Linked DNA regions of Streptomyces venezuelae. The protein of the gene in region 1 interacts with the protein of each later gene in a pairwise test. Links are inferred from orthologs where the notes say so. Each region holds a gene or a part of one and is shown on either strand. Other genes may lie near its edges.

The links.
Region 2: the proteins of tsaE (region 1) and rlmB interact in binary tests that used the Escherichia coli proteins (3 or more experiments, as listed by UniProt). The link is inferred for Streptomyces venezuelae from one-to-one orthologs.

Annotation. Positions count from the first base shown.
Region 1 is NZ_CP029189.1:4,490,954-4,496,559, reverse strand. Bases 2,252-5,250 are described here. They hold tsaE (tRNA (adenosine(37)-N6)-threonylcarbamoyltransferase complex ATPase subunit type 1 TsaE), read right to left. Parts: upstream 4,035-5,250; coding sequence 3,468-4,034; downstream 2,252-3,467. Other genes in these bases: alr (alanine racemase), read right to left, coding at 5,189-5,250; DEJ51_RS20050 (alpha/beta fold hydrolase), read right to left, coding at 3,985-5,244; DEJ51_RS20060 (hypothetical protein), read right to left, coding at 3,167-3,352; DEJ51_RS20065 (hypothetical protein), read left to right, coding at 2,548-3,099; tsaB (tRNA (adenosine(37)-N6)-threonylcarbamoyltransferase complex dimerization subunit type 1 TsaB), read right to left, coding at 2,252-2,428. Also shown: DEJ51_RS20085 (hypothetical protein), read right to left, coding at 1-134; tRNA (adenosine(37)-N6)-threonylcarbamoyltransferase complex transferase subunit TsaD, read right to left, coding at 131-1,264; rimI (ribosomal protein S18-alanine N-acetyltransferase), read right to left, coding at 1,257-1,736; more of tsaB, read right to left, coding at 1,766-2,251; more of alr, read right to left, coding at 5,251-5,606. UniProt on the Escherichia coli protein: Required for the formation of a threonylcarbamoyl group on adenosine at position 37 (t(6)A37) in tRNAs that read codons beginning with adenine.
Region 2 is NZ_CP029189.1:3,416,116-3,421,717, forward strand. What follows is about bases 1,116-4,110. They hold rlmB (23S rRNA (guanosine(2251)-2'-O)-methyltransferase RlmB), read right to left. Parts: upstream 3,102-4,110; coding sequence 2,130-3,101; downstream 1,116-2,129. Other genes in these bases: DEJ51_RS14880 (DoxX family protein), read right to left, coding at 1,116-1,949; cysS (cysteine--tRNA ligase), read right to left, coding at 3,197-4,110. Outside these bases: DEJ51_RS14875 (NDP-sugar synthase), read left to right, coding at 1-269; more of DEJ51_RS14880, read right to left, coding at 420-1,115; more of cysS, read right to left, coding at 4,111-4,603; ispF (2-C-methyl-D-erythritol 2,4-cyclodiphosphate synthase), read right to left, coding at 4,698-5,219; ispD (2-C-methyl-D-erythritol 4-phosphate cytidylyltransferase), read right to left, coding at 5,209-5,602. UniProt on the Escherichia coli protein: Specifically methylates the ribose of guanosine 2251 in 23S rRNA.

The DNA of each region.
Region 1 (5,606 bases):
CGGTCCTGCGGGGCCCGGAACACCTCGCGGCGCACCGGCTCCCGGGCCAGGACCTGGGCGCGGGCCCACTCCAGCAGCTCGTTGCCCCGGCCGTCGGCGGCCCGGGCCTCCCACATCAGCGCGACGGTGCTCACGAGTACAGGTTGTCCTTGCTCAGTTCGTGCACGTGGTCGTGATCGTGGCCGTGGCCGTGGGTGTGACCGTGGCCGGCCGCCTCCGAGGTACCCGGCACGTGCGGGTCCGTCACCGGCAGCGAGGAGTCGGCCGACAGGTCCCAGTCCGATGCGGGCCGGTTCCGCTTGACCATCTCCGCACCCAGCGCCGCGACCATCGCGCCGTTGTCCGTGCACAGCTTCGGCCGCGGCACGCGCAGCACGATGCCCGCCGCGTCGCACCGCTCCTGCGCCAGCGACCGCAGCCGGGAGTTGGCCGCGACGCCGCCTCCGATCATCAGGTGGTCGACGCCCTCGTCCTTGCACGCCCGGATCGCCTTGCGGGTCAGCACGTCCACCACGGCCTCCTGGAAGGACGCCGCCACGTCGCGCACCGGTACGTCCTCGCCCGCGTTCCGCTTCGCCTCGATCCAGCGGGCGACGGCCGTCTTGAGCCCGGAGAAGGAGAAGTCGTACGCGGCGTCCCGCGGCCCCGTCAGCCCGCGCGGGAAGTTGATCGCCTTCGGGTCGCCCTCGCGTGCGAGGCGGTCGATGACCGGGCCTCCGGGGAAGCCCAGCTGGAGCACGCGCGCGATCTTGTCGAAGGCCTCGCCCGCCGCGTCGTCGATGGTCGCGCCGAGCGGCCGTACGTCGGAGGTGATGTCCGGGGCCAGCAGCAGCGAGGAGTGCCCGCCGGACACCAGCAGCGCCATCGTCGGCTCCGGCAGCGGCCCGTGCTCCAGCTGGTCCACGCAGATGTGGGAGGCCAGGTGGTTCACGCCGTACAGGGGCTTGCCGAGCGCGTAGGCGTAGGCCTTGGCCGCCGAGACGCCGACGAGCAGCGCGCCCGCGAGACCCGGTCCGGCCGTGACCGCGATGCCGTCGAGGTCACGGGCGCTGACCCCGGCCTCCTTCAGCGCGCGTTCGATCGTGGGGACCATCGCCTCCAGGTGGGCCCGCGAGGCCACCTCGGGCACGACGCCGCCGAAGCGGGCGTGCTCGTCGACGCTCGACGCGATCGCGTCCGCGAGCAGGGTGGTGCCGCGGACGACGCCGACGCCGGTCTCGTCGCAAGAGGTCTCGATGCCGAGGACGAGCGGTTCGTCAGCCATTGCTCTCACTGCTCTCAGTTCGTGCTTGTGCGGGGTCGGTCAGTCGCATGACGAGCGCGTCGACGTTGCCGGGCTGGTAGTAGCCGCGCCGGAAGCCGAGGGGCTCGAAGCCGAAGCGCTCGTAGAGCTTCTGGGCGCGGGTGTTGTCCACTCGTACCTCCAGGAGCACCTCGGCGCATTCGAACGCGGTGGCGGCGCGCAGCAGGTCGGTCAGGAGCCGGGCGCCGAGCCCGGTCCCCCACTGGTCGCGGGCGGCCGCGATGGTCTGTACGTCGGCCAGGTCGCCGGCGGCGGCCAGTCCCGCGTAGCCCACCAGCCGGCCGGCCGCGTCCTCGGCGACGACGTAGTGGCGCGTGGCCTGCGGGCCGCGGGCGTGGGCGAGCTCGGACCAGAACATCCCGGCGGACCAGGCGTCCTCGGGGAACAGCTCGTGCTCCAGTTCCAGTACGGGTCCGATGTCCCACCAGCGCATCTCGCGCAGGGTGTGGGGGGTCGCCGGGGTCACTGCGGGGTGACCACCTTGTAGTTCTTGGGTACCTGGGCGTCGGGCCGGCGCAGGTAGAGCGGGGTCGGAGGCAGGAACTCCAGGCCGGCGGCCAGTCGTTCGGCTGCCAGTGAGGCGAGCGCGGCGGCCGACTGGTGCTCGGGGTTCCGGGCGTCCGTGAACACCTCGGGGTACAGGAGGGCGCCCTGGCCGACCGCGGGCAGGCCCGCGACCTGCTGGGCGATGTCGGCCGGGCGGTCCACGGCGGGCTCGCCGACGCGCGTGCGCGGGTCCTCGTACCGGGCCCAGTAGACCTCCTTGCGCCGTGCGTCGGTGGCGACGGTGAAGGGGCCCTCGACGCCGGCGGTCCCGGCGGCGTACGCGAGGCCGTCGAGCGTGCACAGGCCGTGCACGGGTACGCCCAGCACTGCGGCGAAGGTGGAGGCGGTGACGAGGCCGACGCGCAGCCCGGTGTAGGGGCCGGGACCGACACCGACGACGACGCCGGTGACGGCTTCGAGCGTGACCCCGGCCTCGGCGAGGACCTTGTCCACGGAGGGCAGCAGGAGCTCCCCGTGGCGGCGGGCGTCGACCTGGTTCGACTCGGCGACGACGGACTCACCGTCGTGCAGGGCGACGGTGACGGCGGGCGTGGCGGTATCTACGGCGAGCAAGAGCACGCGAACAGCCTACGACTCCGGCGGCCGCACCCCTTGCGGCCGGTCTCGGAGCAGGGCGGCTGCTACCTTTCGACGGGGTACCGGACGTGGTATCGGTCGGCGCGGAGAGGTGGAGCAAGGTGGCACGCAGTTCGGGAATCGTGGCCGGGCTCACCGCCGCGGCGGTGGCCGTCGTGGGCTTCCTCGGCTACCAGGCTTCCGCCACGGCGCCCGCGCGTCCCCCGAAGGCCGCCGCGCAGGAGCCGGCCCCCGCCGCGAGCGCGGCCGCCAAGCAGGACCCGGCGAAGCCGGCGGCCGTGCCCGAGGGTTCCGGTACCGGCGTGCGCGTCGTGTACTCGGTGGGCCAGAAGCGGGTGTGGCTGGTCGGCGACCCCGCGCAGCCGCCGAAGACGTTCACGGTGATGCCGAGCACGGTGCACCCGAAGCCGGGCACCTACACGGTCGGGTCGCGCTCGGGTTCGGTCACCGGCTCGGACGGCGTGCCGATCGAGCACGTGGTGCGGTTCGCCAGCGCGGAGGGTGTGGCGGTCGGTTTCAGCGCCCGCACGGACGGCGCGCTGCCGGAGCCCGACCCGAACAAGAAGACCGGCGGCATCCGCATGACCCGTGCCGACGGCGACGCCATGTGGGCGTTCGCGACGATCGCCGCGAAGGTCGTCGTCGTTCCCTGACGGATCGCCCTCGCTTCACCCGACCGGGTGAGGCCGCTCCGTCCCCGCACCGCTCCCGGTCAGAGAGCTAGGCCGCTTCGGATTCCGGAGCGGCCTCTTCGCGTGCCGTGTCGGCCGGCCGGCCCTGGTCCGTGGCGTACTCCCGTGCGGGGGGCGTCGAGACGGCGGTGGCGGCCACGCCGGCGGCGAGGAGCGTCCACATGGAGACGGTGGACGGGCGGGGTTCGCGATGTGCTCCTGCTGGTGCCGACATGGCTGCCTCCTGGACCCGGGACACCGTACTTAGGCATACCTAAGAAACTCTCGGTACCATGTCACCACGAGGGCCGCCGACAGCGCAATATCTTGCCGACGAGTTGTCGGTACGTTTACTCGGAGAGGACACCGGCCAGGGTGTCCAGCCCGGCCCCGGCGCTCCAGCGCGCCCCGACTCCGCGCACCAGGACCTCCCGTACGTCGTCCAGGACCTCCTCGTGGCCGACCGCCCGGGCGATCACCACGTGCAGCCGGTCGTCGGAGAGCTCCTCGACCTTGCCGTCGCCCCACTCCACGACGACCACGGACTCGGGCAGCGAGACGTCGAGGTCCAGGTCCTCCATCTCGTCCAGCCCGCCGCCCAGGCGGTACGCGTCCACGTGCACCAGCGCCGGTCCCCCGGTCAGCGAGGGGTGCACCCGGGCGATCACGAAGGTCGGCGAGGTCACGGCCCCGCGCACGCCCAGGCCCTCGCCGAGGCCCCGGGTGAGCGTGGTCTTGCCCGCGCCCAGCTCGCCGGTCAGCAGGACGAGGTCGCCGGGGCGCAGCAGGGCGGCGATCCTGCGGCCCAGTTCCTGCATCGCGTCCGGGGAGTCGATCGTGATCCGGGTCTCCGCGCCGGCTGCGGCCTCAGGTGCCGGCGCCTGGCTGCGCTGTGCTTCCAGCGGTACTTCTTCCATGCCCGCCAACGTTAGTCGCTGCGGGGACGGCCACCGCCCCGGTGCGCGCCAGCAGCTCGGTGAGCAGCCGCGTCACGGTCTCCGGGCGTTCCAGCATCATGAGGTGCCCGGTGGACTCCAGGACCACGAGGTCGGCGCCGGGCAGCGCCTCCTTGATGGCGACGCTGTGCGCGGGCGGGGTGATCATGTCCTTGTCCCCGGCGATGACCGTGACCGGCAGGTCCGCGAACAGCTGGAGGGCGGAGGTCTTGTCGTGGGTCTGGAAGGCCGGGTAGAACTCGGCGACCACGTCGATGGGCGTGGCCTCGATCAGCCGCTCGGCGAACCGCGCGACGCCGGGATCCACGTCCCGGGAGCCGAACGAGTACATCTTGATCATCCCGGCGAAGAGGTCGGCGGTGGCCCGGCGGCCCTTCTCGACCAGCTCCACCTGGGAGCCGAGCGCCTTGAGCACGCCCGGCAGGAGCCGGCGCACCGCTCCCATGCCGGCGGCGGGGAGCCCGTAGGTCACCTCGTCGAGGCGGCCGCTGGAGGTGCCGACCAGGGCGACGCCGACGACGCGGTCGCGGACGAGCTCGGGGTACTGCTCGGCGAATCCCATGATGGTCATTCCGCCCATCGAGTGACCCACCAGGATCAGCGGCCCCTCGGGGGCGGTCGCGTCGATGACGGCCTTCAGGTCCCGGCCGAGCTGGTCGATGCTCACCGGCTCGCCGTCCGCGTGGCCGAGGCCGCGGGCGCTGCGGCCGTGGCTGCGCTGGTCCCAGTAGACCGCGCGGACCACTCCGCGCAGGGCGGCGCGCTGGAAGTGCCAGGAGTCCTGGCCGAGGCAGTAGCCGTGGCAGAAGACGACGGTGGCCTGGGGTTCGGCCTTGCGCCGCAGGCGCCGCCGCTTGCCGTCCTCGGGGAGCTCGTCGACCTCGTAGTAGAGCTCGGTGGCGTCCTCGGCCCGGCAGATCCCCTCGGTGCCGCGCAGGGACCCGTAGTCCCCGGCCGCGTCGAGGGCGAGGCGTGCCTTCCTCCGCATGCCGCGGCCGACGGTGATCCTCTCGACCGCGACACCGGCCGCCGCTCCTGCGGCTATCACGCCGATGGCGGCGCCGGCCCAGCCGGCCTTGCGCCAGTTCTCGCTCACGCCGCCGCCCTCACTCCGCTCAGCCGCCCAGGTACACCCGGGGCACTCGTGCACCGATACGGGTGACGATCTCATACGCGATCGTGTGTGCCGCTCGTGCCCAGTCCTCGGCGGTCGGTTCACCGCGCTCCGCGTCCCCGAAGATGACGGCCTCGTCACCGGCGCGGGCGTGGTCCTCCCCCAAGTCGACCACGAACTGGTCCATCGCGATGCGCCCGGCGACCTGGCGGACCTTGCCGCCGACGAGCACCGGGCCGAGGCCGGACGCCTGCCGGGGGATGCCGTCGGCGTAGCCGGCCGGCACCAGCGCGAGAGTCGTCTCGGCGTCGGTGACGTAGTGGTGGCCGTAGCTCACCCCGTGCCCGGCGGGAACCGTCTTGACCAGCGCGAGGGAGGCCTTCAGGGCCATCGCGGGCCGCAGGCCCAGCTCGGCCGGG
Region 2 (5,602 bases), 1.1 Mb from region 1 along the record:
AGACCAACGAGTTCGGGCAGGTCCTGGACTTCATCGAGGCCCCGCCGTCGCCCTATCCGGTCAACGCGGGCGTGTACGTCTTCAGCCCCGAATTCACCGCGCTGCTGCCGGACTTGGGCGACCACGAGCGAACGACGTTCCCGCGCCTGGCCCGTGAGCGGCGCCTCGCCGGCTTCCCGCTGCCCCAGGGGGCCTACTGGCGGGCGATCGACACCGCGAAGGACCTCACCGAGGCGGCACGGGAGTTGGCGGCGCAGCAGGGCGCCTGAGGCCCCGCACGGGCCGGCCGGCGCCCGGCGCGTCGTACGTACGCGGCCCCGCGCGCCCGGCACACGCACCGGGGCCCGGCACGCTCGTGCGTGCCGGGCCCCGGTTTTCCCGTGCGGGTGTCGACGAGTGCCGACGGAGGTCCGCGGATGTCAGCCGATGAGCCCGCCGATCAGGCCCGGCTGCTTGGGGGCGGGAGCCCCGCCGCCCGTGCTGCTCCCCGCGGAGGAGGACGGCTGCCTCGGCGAGGAGGACTGGCGGGGGGTGCTGCGCGGGGTCTGCTGCTTGCCGGTGGTGCCGCGCGTCGCGGCGGGCGACTCGGAGCGGGTCCCCGAGGTTCCCTTGGAGGGGCTGCCGGACGCGGTCTTCCCCGACTTGGTGGCGGGCTCGGTCGCACTGGCCGAGGGCGAGGCCGCCTTGGCCGGCGGCTTCGTGGGCTGCTGCTGCCCGGGCTGCCGCCCGGCCGGCGCCTGCTGCGGCAGCGGACGGCCCGGCAGGTAGTTGCTGGGGGCCTCGCCCGGCCCGGGGACGGTGACGACGGTGGAGGAGCGGACGGCGCCGCCGAGGAGCGAACCGACGAGCAGGGTGAGCCCGCACACGACGGCGGCCATGACGGCCCCGCGGCGCAGCACGCGCCGCCGCAGCCGCCAGATCTCGGAGCGCGGGCCGAGGGTCCGCCAGGCCTCGCCGGCGAGGCGTCCGTCGAGGGAGTAGACCGGGGCGCCGGCGATGATCAGCGGGGACCAGGCGGCGAGGTAGATGATGTCGGGCGCGTCGTAGGCCGGGACGGTCTTCCAGCTCACCGTCATCAGCAGTGCGGCGGACAGCAGGGCCCCGAAGCAGGCCGCGAACCGCTGCCACAGGCCGAAGACGGTGAGCACACCGACGACGACCTGGAGGAAGGCCACGCTCAGGCCCGCGCCGACCGGGTGGGCGAGGGCGAAGTCGCGCAGCGGCTCGGCGAGGGCCCAGGGGTTCAGCGTGTGCAGCCAGGTGACCATGGAGCCGCGTTCGCCGCCGTCGAAGTAGACGGGGTCGCAGAGCTTGCCCATGCCGGCGTAGATGGAGATGAAGCCGAGGAAGACGCGCAGCGGGAGCAGCACGACGCCGAGGTTCATCCGGCGGCCGGGGTAGTAGGAGGCCTGGCCGCGGCTGTCGGATCCGGTCCGGCGGGAGTCGGCCCCGGGACCGGAGCCTGGCGGCTCCTGCTGGTGGTGCAGGTCGCGCACGGCGGCCAGGGGGCGGGTCTCGGCGGGGTCCCCGTAGCTGCGCTGCCCGATGACGGTGGGCGTGGCGAGGGTGTCCTCGGCGAGGTCGTGGGCCAGGTCCACGCGGGGGATGACCTGGGTGGTGCCGCCGTCGTACTCGTCGTGTCCGCGGCCGGCCTCGCGGACGGCCTGGAGCAGTCCGCCCATGGCGGCGGCGTCGCCGGCGTCGGACTTGCCGCTCCAGACCACGGGGGCCCGGCGGCGGGTGGCCCCGGCGGCCGCCACCACGGCGCCACCCAGAACGGGTGCGCGGCCGGGGGCCTTCGCGGGCTTGGAACGCGCGCTCGGGCTCGGTGCGAGCCGCACGCGGAAGCTGGCGTGGTTGACGATGACCTGTGCGGGGTCGCACGGCACCTTGACCATGCTCAGCGCGGGCTGGTCGTCGAACCCTGACGTTCTGGTGTCCACACTCATCTAACCGAGTGATCAGTGTTTAGGACACTGCCTTGACGCCAGTGATGTGTCCGAGACCCGTCAAGATCAAGCCACCCCGCCCGAATCGGGTGGGGTGACACGCTCACGGGTCATCTCCCGTGAGCCAAGTGGATCAGTTGCGCGAGGGATCCGCCGCGTGCGGATCCCTCGCCCGGGGGATCAGACCCGGCCGCGGTCGGCGCGGCGGCGGGCCGCCTCGTAGAGGACCACGCCGGCGGCGACACCGGCGTTGAGGGACTCGGCACCGCCCGGCATCGGAATGCGGACGAGGTAGTCGCAGTTCTCGCCGACGAGACGGCCGAGGCCCTTGCCCTCGGAGCCGACGACGATCACGACCGGGCCGGCCAGCTCGTCCAGGTCGTTGACCGTGTGCGTGCCCTCGGCCGCGAGGCCGACGATGGTGATGCCGGCCTTCTTGTAGTCCTGGAGGGCGCGGGTCAGGTTGGTGACGCGCGAGACCGGGGTGCGGGCGGCGGTGCCGGCCGAGGTCTTCCAGGCGCCGGCGGTCATACCGGCGGCACGGCGCTCGGGGATGACCACGCCGTGGCCGCCGAAGGCGGAGACGGAACGCACGATCGCGCCGAGGTTGCGCGGGTCGGTGACACCGTCGAGGGCCACGATCAGCGGCTCGTCGCCGTTGTCGTAGGCGGCGGCGGTGAGGTCCTCCGGGTGCGCGTACTCGTACGGCGGGACCTGCAGGACCAGGCCCTGGTGGTTGAGCCCGTTGGTCAGGCGGTCGAGCTCGGGGCGCGGGGCTTCCATCAGGTTGATGTTGCCGCGCTCGGCGGCGAGCTGGAGGGCCTCGCGGACGCGCTCGTCATTGTCGATGAACTGCTGGACGTAGAGGGTGGTGGCGGGGACGCCGTCGCGCAGCGCCTCGAAGACCGGGTTGCGGCCGACGACCATCTCGCTGGTGCCCTTGGGGCCGCCGCGGCGCGGCGCCGGACGGCGCTTGGCGGCCTGGCGGGCCATCGCGTTGGCGATGCGGTTGGCCTTGTGCTTCTTGCGGTCCTCGGCCTTGGGCGTGGGGCCCTTGCCTTCCAGGCCCTTGCGCCGCTGGCCACCGCTGCCGACCGTCGCGCCCTTCTTGTTGGACGTGCGGCGGTTCCTGCGCTGGCTGTTCCCGGCCATGACTTCTACCTGTTTTCGTTGGTGCTGCGGTATGTACGTATGAAGAGTGTGCCGCCCGGAGCTCCGGGCAGCACACCAAGCTCAGCTGCCCGGGCTCAGCGGGGGCCGAGCGTCCAGCGCGGACCCGTGGGGCTGTCCTCGATGACCAGCCCGGACTGCTGGAGCTGGTCGCGGATCGCGTCGGCGGTCGCCCAGTCCTTACGGGCCCGGGCGGACTCGCGCTGGTCCAGGACGAGTCGGACGAGGGTGTCCACGGCGCCGTGGAGCTCCTCGCCGCGGTCGGAACCGTTCCCGCCGTCCCAGTGGGCGTCGAGCGGGTCCAGGCCGAGGACGCCCAGCATGGCCCGCACCTCGGACAGGCGCGCGATGGCCGCGTCCTTGTCGTCGGCGGCGAGCGCGCTGTTGCCCTGACGGACGGTGGTGTGGACGATCGCGAGGGCCTGCGGGACACCCAGGTCGTCGTCCATGGCCTCGGCGAAGGCGGGCGGCACCTCGGCCGCCGGCTCGACGGGGCCGCCGGCCTTCTCGATGACGCGCTGGTAGAAGCCCTCGATCCGGGCGAAGGCCGACTCGGCCTCGCGCAGGGCCTCCTCGCTGTACTCGATCATCGACCGGTAGTGCGGGGTGCCGAGGTAGTAGCGCAGGACGATCGGACGCCACTGCTTGACCATCTCCGAGACGAGCACGGAGTTGCCCAGCGACTTGGACATCTTCTCGCCGGCCATCGTGACCCAGGCGTTGTGCACCCAGTAGTTCGCGAACTCGTCACCGAAGGCCTTGGCCTGGGCGATCTCGTTCTCGTGGTGCGGGAAGATCAGGTCGAGTCCGCCGCCGTGGATGTCGAAGGCCTCGCCGAGGTACTTGTGCGCCATGGCCGAGCACTCCAGGTGCCAGCCGGGACGGCCGCGGCCCCAGGGGGTCTCCCAGGAGGGCTCGCCGGGCTTGACGGACTTCCACATGGCGAAGTCGCGCGGGTCGCGCTTGCCGGTCTCGCCGGTGCTCTCCGGCTGGCGGATGTTGTCGAGCTCCTGGCGGGACAGCGAGAGGTAGCCGGGGAAGGACTTCACGTCGAAGTAGACGTTGCCCTCGGACTCGTAGGCGTGGCCGCGCTCGATGAGGCCGCGCATCATCTCGACCATCTCGGTGACGTGACCGGTGGCACGCGGCTCGTAGGTGGGCGGGAGGCAGCCGAGAGCGGTGTAGCCGTCGTTGAAGGCGCGCTCGTTCTCGTAGCCGATGGACCACCACGGACGGCCCTGCTCGGCGGCCTTCGTGATGATCTTGTCGTCGATGTCCGTGACGTTGCGGATGAAGGTGACCTCGTAGCCCCGGTACTCGAACCAGCGGCGCATCATGTCGAAGTTGAGGCCCGACCGGATGTGCCCGATGTGCGGGGCGGCCTGCACCGTGGCGCCACACAGGTAGATCGAGACACAGCCCGCGGTGAGCGGGGTGAAGTCGCGGATCTGCCGGGCGCTGGTGTCGTACAGGCGAATAGTCACGGCATCCAGGGTAGTGGCCCTGTAGCAGTGCCCCGCGACCCTTTCGGGACCCGGGGCACCTTTGTTGCCGAAGATGTACGGCCGCTACGAGGGATCAGGCCCGGTTCGTCCGGTACACGAGGGCCGTGGCGATCGCGGCGAGCCCTTCGGCGCGGCCGGTGAGACCCAGCCCGTCGGTGGTGGTGCCGGACACCGAGACGGGGGCGCCGGCGGCGGCCGCGAGCGCCTTCTGCGCTTCTTCGCGCCGCTTGCCGATCTTCGGGCGTACGCCGATCACCTGGATGGCGATGTTGCCGATCTCGAAGCCCTCGGCGCGGACGATACGGGCCGCCTCCGCCAGAAGGGTGACACCGGCGGCGCCCGACCACTCGGGGCGGGAGGTGCCGAAGTGCGCGCCGAGGTCACCGACGCCGGCGGCGGAGAAGAGCGCGTCGCAGGCGGCGTGGGCGGCGACGTCGCCGTCGGAGTGCCCGGCGAGGCCGTCCTCGCCCTCCCAGAGCAGGCCGGCGCACCACAGCTCGCGGCCGGCCTCGAAGGCGTGCACGTCCGTGCCGATGCCGACGAGCGGGATCGCCGGAGCAGCGGGAACGGCGGGGGCGGTGGGATCAGTAGCCATCGGTGGCCCTCCTGCGGGCGAGTACGGCCTCTGCGAGGACCAGGTCGAGGGGACGGGTGACCTTGAAGGCCTCTTCGTGGCCCGGGATCACCACGACGGTGACACCGAGCCGTTCCACCATCCCGGCGTCGTCGGTGGCACCCTCGCCGTCGACGGCGATCGCGGCGTGCGCCCGCTGGAGGGTGTCGAGGTCGAAGCCCTGCGGGGTCTGCACGGCGCGCAGCCGGGCCCGCTCGGGCGTGCCGAGGACCGGCTCCGCCTCGCCGGGCCTGCCGGGCTCGACCTCCTTGACCGTGTCGGCCAGGGGCAGCGCGGGCACCACCGCGGGCGCTCCGTCGCGTACGGCCTCGATGACGGAGTCCACGGTGTCCACGGGGACGAGC